2 regions of the Klebsiella variicola genome follow, and region 1 is predicted to be linked to the other one. Evidence: predicted binding sites of a transcription regulator. Region 1 holds the regulator's gene; the other holds the start of a gene.
What was found. Region 1 encodes PurR, which represses purine synthesis genes. Its sites were predicted from a motif close to CANGCAAACGTTTGCNTG; they were not measured.
Positions count from the first base shown of each region.

Region 2: the regulator PurR is predicted to act here: its motif matches at 2,234-2,251, upstream of pyrC (dihydroorotase).

Region 1 covers NZ_CP010523.2:2,389,491-2,392,913, reverse strand. The annotation lists gene SP68_RS11225 (MFS transporter) at 1-969, opposite strand, end outside; gene cydH (cytochrome bd-I oxidase subunit CydH) at 1,137-1,229, opposite strand; gene purR (HTH-type transcriptional repressor PurR) at 1,522-2,547, shown strand; gene punR (DNA-binding transcriptional activator PunR) at 2,567-3,423, opposite strand, start outside.
Region 2 covers NZ_CP010523.2:3,498,367-3,501,789, forward strand. The annotation lists gene rimJ (ribosomal protein S5-alanine N-acetyltransferase) at 1-73, opposite strand, end outside; gene mdtH (multidrug efflux MFS transporter MdtH) at 302-1,510, shown strand; gene SP68_RS16480 (lipoprotein) at 1,626-2,186, shown strand; gene pyrC (dihydroorotase) at 2,312-3,358, shown strand.

The DNA of each region.
Region 1 (3,423 bases):
CGGCGCTTCATGCGCCACGCGCATGACCCGCATCTGCAGCGGCGGAACCACCGCAAAGGTGGCTGCGCCCCAGACAATCATGCTGATGGCCGCTCCGGCCTGGGATTGCGCCAGCAGCGGGATCGCCAGCATGATCGCCATCAGCAGCAGCAGAAAGCCTTTCAGCGTGCCAGAGACCGACCGGTCGGCGAATTTGCCGCCCAGATAGTTGCCCAGCGAAAAACCAACGCCAATCAGCACCAGCATCGCGGTAATAAACAGCGATGAAGCGTGGGTCAGCGTATTGAGCACTGGCGAGATATAGGTATACAGCGTAAACATTGCCCCGGCACCGAGCACGGTAGTCAGCAAGGCGGAGAGTACCTGCGGGCGTAGCAGGACTGAAAGCTCTTTTTTGACATCCGGGCGCTCACCGGCGCTGCCCTTCGGCAGAGAGAACCACAGACTGACCATCGCCAGCAGGCCTAACCCCGCGGTGGCCAGGAAGGACATCCGCCAGCCGATGGTTTCGCCAAGCCAGGTGGCCGCCGGTACACCGCCGATGTTGGCGATGGTGAGCCCCATAAACATCGTGGCTACCGCGCTGGCCTGCTTATGCTTTGGCACGACGCTGGCTGCGACCACTGACCCCAGGCCAAAGAAAGCACCGTGGTTGAGGCTGGTAATAATGCGCGACAGCAGCAAGGTGGTGTAATCCGGCGCAATGGATGACAACAGGTTGCCGACGGTGAAGATCCCCATCAGAAAAATCAGCGCATTGCGCCGCGCGCGATGTGACAACAGCAGGGTCATCAACGGCGCGCCGACCATGACGCCGATGGCATACGCACTGATCAGCATTCCCGCCACTGGGATTGAGACGTCCACACCTTTCGCAATCACCGGCAGCAATCCCATTGGGGAGAACTCGGTGGTACCGATGCCAAAGGCGCCGATCGCCAGCGCAAGTAAAGGAAAGTTGATTTTCATTCAATGACTCCATCAGACCGTCAGAGAGGACGGCGTAACATCAGAAGTCAAAAGCATGACATCAATCACAAAAAAACAAAAGTGAACGAAATGACAAAAGATTTTTGCAGAATTGATAATAATGGCGGGATACGGGGAGGAGGCCGCGCTCCTCCCTCACTGGAACATTAGTGCAGTATGGCGGTCAGGCTGAAAGCAACGATCACGCCGAGGGCAATAACCGTGGTGATCAGCGAAAACTTTAAATTGGTATCCATCATTTTTCCCTCTTGTTATCCCCACACCAAAAGTGAGCTTGCTCATTTTTGCACAAAAAATCGCAAAAATCTTCCGGGATTTAGGGCGATGCACATTTTTGCTCTTCCACTTTGCCCCAAGATCGGACAAAATCCCACGCTAATTTAAAAGCGTATCGGCCATTGACCCCTTCCTGTCGTTCTGTGTCGTTTTCCCGACGTGATGCAATGTTGAAAATTGTATTCAGGGTGTGTGTAGGCAAACGTTTACGTATCGATGATCAGGCGATCAGGTCAAGGCATGGAGTGAGATGTAATGGCAACTATTAAAGATGTAGCGAAGCGCGCAAACGTTTCCACTACAACTGTATCACATGTAATTAACAAAACCCGTTTCGTTGCCGAAGAGACGCGCAATGCGGTGTGGGCGGCGATCAAAGAGCTGCACTACTCGCCGAGCGCCGTGGCCCGCAGCCTGAAAGTCAATCATACAAAATCGATTGGTCTGCTGGCGACCAGTAGCGAAGCCGCCTATTTTGCTGAAATTATTGAGTCTGTTGAAAAGAGCTGCTTCCAGAAGGGCTACACCCTGATCCTCGGCAACGCATGGAACGATCCGGAAAAACAGCGCGCCTATTTGTCGATGATGGCGCAGAAGCGTGTCGACGGTCTGCTGGTGATGTGTTCCGAATATCCGGATTCGGTATTGAGCATGCTGGAAGAGTATCGCCATATCCCGATGGTGGTGATGGACTGGGGCGAAGCAAAAGCCGACTTCACCGATGCGGTGATCGATAACGCCTTCCAGGGCGGCTATATCGCCGGACGCTACCTGATTGAACGTGGCCATCGTGAAATCGGCGTGATCCCGGGTCCGCTGGAGCGCAACACCGGCGCAGGCCGCCTGGCCGGCTTTATGCAGGCAATGAAAGAGGCGCATATCAGCGTGCCGGAAAACTGGATTGTGCAGGGCGACTTCGAGCCGGAGTCCGGCTACCGCGCTATGCAGCAGATCTTAAGCCAGCAGCACCGTCCGACGGCGGTGTTCTGCGGCGGCGATATCATGGCGATGGGCGCTATCTGCGCGGCGGATGAAATGGGGCTGCGGGTGCCGCAGGACATTTCGCTGATCGGTTATGATAATGTGCGTAACGCCCGCTATTTCAGCCCGGCGTTAACCACTATTCATCAGCCGAAAGATTCCCTGGGCGAAGCCGCATTTAACATGCTGTTGGATCGTATCGTTAATAAGCGTGAAGAGTCGCAGTCTATCGAAGTTCATCCTCGTCTGGTCGAACGCCGCTCCGTGGCGGATGGCCCGTTTGTCGATTATCGTCGGTAAGGCATCTGGCGGGCGCGGATCACTCCGGCGCCCGCAGCCATTCCCGATTCAGCGTGTCGCTGTCCCCCAGATAGTCGAGCATCCAGTTCAGCGCCGGTGAGGCATCACTCTGCTGCCAGGTCAGACAGCAGGCGGCATCCGGGAACGGATTCTCCAGCGCCAGCGCGGTCCACACGCCGCGATCTACCCATGGTCGGGCGAAATGGCTCGGCACCATGCCGACGCAGAGGCCCGCCGACAGACAGGTGGCCGACGATTCCCAGTCGGGGACCACCACCCTCTTCTGGTTATCCAGCAGCCAGGTTGTTCGTTTGGGCAGTGAACGTGACGTATCCTCCCGCACCAGCGACGGCCAGTTACGCAGGACATCATCGCTCAGGGGTCCCTCCATCTTCGCCAGCGGGTGATCGCTCGCCACCACGCAGTCCCAGCTCAGCATCCCCATATCGCGAAACGCATAGCGGCCCCCGACCGGAATAGATCGCGTTGCGCCAATCGCCAGTTCTACACGGCCGTCGGCCAGCGCATCCCATACGCCGTTGAACACTTCCTGGAAAACGATGAGCTCGACGTCGGGAAAATGGCGATAGAAATCGACGATCATCTGGCGCATCCGCGCCGGTTTCACAATATCATCCACCGCGATCGACAGCTGCCCGCGCCAGCCGTTGGCGATTTGCTGGCACTGCTGGCGGGTGATCTGCATTTTTTTGATAACAGAGCGCCCTTCCTGTAAGAACCAGACCCCTGCGGGCGTCAGCTCCACATCACGATGGCGGCGCTCAAACAAGGGAACGGCCAGCCACTCTTCAAGCTGACGCACGGTATAGCTGATGGCGGAGGGCACCCGGTGCAGCTCCTGCGCGGCCGCGCTGA
Region 2 (3,423 bases), 1.1 Mb from region 1:
CGTGGACCAGGCGCACCACCAGCCGGTCCGTCGTCAAACGCACCTTCGGCACGTTACTGCGATAGCCAAACATTTCCTTTTTAGTCCCCCTGACTTCAATCTTGCTCTCATCACTATACCTGTCCTGCACGATAGTGTGAAAACAGCAACATACCATTTTCTGCGCCATCTCCTCTTTTCGATGAATAGGCTCAATCGAACTTGCTTTTTGATAAAAAAATATTGTCGCAAGGGTGCTGGGAAAAGCAGCAGATTGCCCGCAGAATATCCTCGCTTATCTCTATTTTTCCCTGGAGGGGAAATGTCCCGCGTCTCGCAGGCAAGGAGCCTGGGTAAATATTTCCTGTTAGTCGATAACATGCTGGTCGTGCTGGGCTTTTTTGTCGTTTTTCCGCTGATTTCCATCCGCTTTGTCGATCAGATGGGTTGGGCAGCGCTGATGGTCGGCATTGCGCTCGGCCTGCGCCAGCTGGTGCAGCAGGGATTAGGCATTTTTGGCGGCGCCATTGCCGACCGCTTCGGCGCGAAACCCATGATTGTCACCGGCATGCTGATGCGCGCCGGCGGCTTCGCGGCGATGGCCGTCGCCCATGAGCCCTGGGTGCTCTGGCTCTCCTGTATCTTGTCCGGGTTAGGCGGCACGTTGTTCGATCCGCCACGAGCCGCGCTGGTGGTCAAACTGGTGCGCCCGCATCAGCGCGGCCGCTTTTTCTCCCTCCTGATGATGCAGGACAGCGCCGGCGCGGTGATTGGCGCCCTGCTGGGCAGTTGGCTGCTACAGTATGACTTCCGTCTGGTGTGCAGCGCCGGCGCCGCGCTGTTTATCGCTTGCGCCGCGTTTAACGCCTGGTATCTGCCAGCATGGAAACTGTCCACGGTGAAAACGCCAGTCCGCGAGGGGCTGGGACGGGTGCTGCGGGATAAGCGCTTCGTCACCTATGTCCTGACGTTAACAGGCTATTACATGCTGGCGGTGCAGGTGATGCTGATGCTGCCGATCATGGTGAACGACATCGCCGGTTCGCCGGCCGCCGTGAAGTGGATGTACGCCATCGAAGCCACCATTTCACTGACCCTGCTCTATCCCATTGCCCGCTGGAGCGAGAAACGCTACCGCCTTGAGCACCGGCTGATGGCCGGTCTGCTGGTAATGACGCTGGCGATGCTGCCGATTGGCATGACCAGCAGTTTGCAGCAGTTATTTACCCTGATCTGCCTGTTTTACATCGGTTCGATCATCGCGGAACCCGCCAGGGAGACGCTGGGCGCCTCGCTGGCGGATTCCCGGGCGCGCGGCAGCTATATGGGGTTCAGCCGCCTGGGTCTCGCCTTCGGCGGCGCGCTGGGTTACGCGGGCGGCGGCTGGCTGTTTGATGCCGGCAAAGCCGTGGGCCAGCCCGAACTGCCGTGGCTGATGCTCGGCGCCATTGGGTTTATCACTTTCCTTGCCCTGTGGTGGCAATTCAGTCCAAAACGCTCCGCCTCCGGTATGCTGGAGCCGCGCACCTAAGAGCGTAGGTCCGCGGTTTCTCCTGCCTTTCAGCCTATTCTGCTGGCATGAAGAATGCTGACAGGTCATGATGCTTTGTGTCAGGATGAATGATGGTACGAGCTTGAGGAACCCCATGAAAAAAATATTGATCGCCGCGGCGCTGATTGTCAGCGGTCTGCTGAGCGGCTGTAACCAGTTGACCCAATACACGGTAAGCGAGCAGGAGATAAACCAGGCGCTGCAGAAGCGTAACCATTTCGCCAAAGATATCGGTCTGAAAGGCGTTGCCGATGCCCATATTGAGCTGCAGAACCTGACCAGCGCTATTGGCCGTGAAGAGCCGGGTAAAGTCACGCTGACCGGGGTCGCCAACGTCGATCTGAACTCCCTGTTCGGCACCCAGAAAGCGACGATCGATCTGAAGCTCAAAGCGCTGCCAACCTTTGACAGAGAGAAAGGCGCTATCTTCCTGCAGGAAATGGAGGTGGTCGATGCCAAAGTGGCGCCCGAGAAGCTGCAGTCGGTGATTCAGGCCCTGCTCCCCTATCTGAATCAGTCGCTGCGCAGCTACTTCAGCCAGCAACCGGCCTATGTCCTGCGTGAAGACGCCAGCACCGGCGAAGCGCTGGCGAAGAAATATGCCAAGGGCATAGAGGTGAAACCGGGCGAAATTGTCATCCCCTTTACCAATTAATCTCCAGGGCGCTACGGCGCCCTGAATTTTTTACGGAAATGAGTGCAAAGGAAAACGTTTACGCTTATCCTTAGTGCCCGGCAAAAAACAGCCCTGATGACTGAACCTATTAGCCGGAGCCTTCCATGACAGCACAACCCCAGGTATTGAAAATCCGCCGCCCAGACGACTGGCATATCCATCTGCGTGATGACGATATGCTGAAAACCGTCGTGCCTTACACCAGTGAGTTTTATGGCCGGGCGATCGTGATGCCGAATCTGGTGCCGCCTGTCACCACCGTCGCGGCGGCTATCGCCTATCGCCAGCGCATTATGGACGCCGTCCCGGCCGGGCACGATTTTACCCCGTTGATGACCTGCTATCTGACAGACTCCCTCGACCCGGCGGAGCTGGAGCGCGGCTTTAACGAAGGAGTGTTCACCGCCGCCAAGCTCTACCCGGCCAACGCCACGACCAACTCCAGCCACGGTGTCACCAGCACCGACGCCATTATGCCGGTGCTGGAGCGGATGGAAAAACTGGGCATGCCGCTGCTGGTACATGGGGAAGTCACCCACGCCGAGATTGATATTTTCGATCGTGAAGCGCGCTTTATTGACACGGTGATGGAGCCCCTGCGCCAGCGCCTGCCCGGTCTGAAGGTGGTCTTTGAGCATATTACTACCAAAGATGCCGCCGAATATGTGCGTGACGGTAATGAACTGCTGGCGGCCACTATTACCCCGCAGCACCTGATGTTCAACCGCAACCATATGCTGGTCGGCGGTATTCGTCCTCACCTGTACTGCCTGCCGGTACTCAAACGCAATATTCATCAGCAGGCGCTGCGCGAACTGGTCGCCAGCGGCTTTAGCCGCGCCTTCCTTGGCACCGACTCCGCACCACACGCCCGCCATCGTAAGGAAGCCAGCTGCGGCTGCGCCGGCTGCTTCAACGCCCCGACCGCCCTCGGCAGCTACGCCACCGTGTTTGAAGAAATGAACGCTCTGCAGCACTTTGAAGCCTTCTGCTCGCTGAACGGCCCGCGCTTCTATGGTCTGCCGGTCAATGAAAGCTATGTTGAGCTGGTGCGTGAAGAGACCACGGTCGTTGACAGCATTGCGCTGCCCAATGATAGCCTGGTCCCGTTCCTGGCGGGTGAAACCGTTCGCTGGACGATGAAGCGATAAAAAACGTAGCCCCCTGTTGTCAACGCCCATCGGATACTGTATAAATAACCAGTATCAAAAACAGG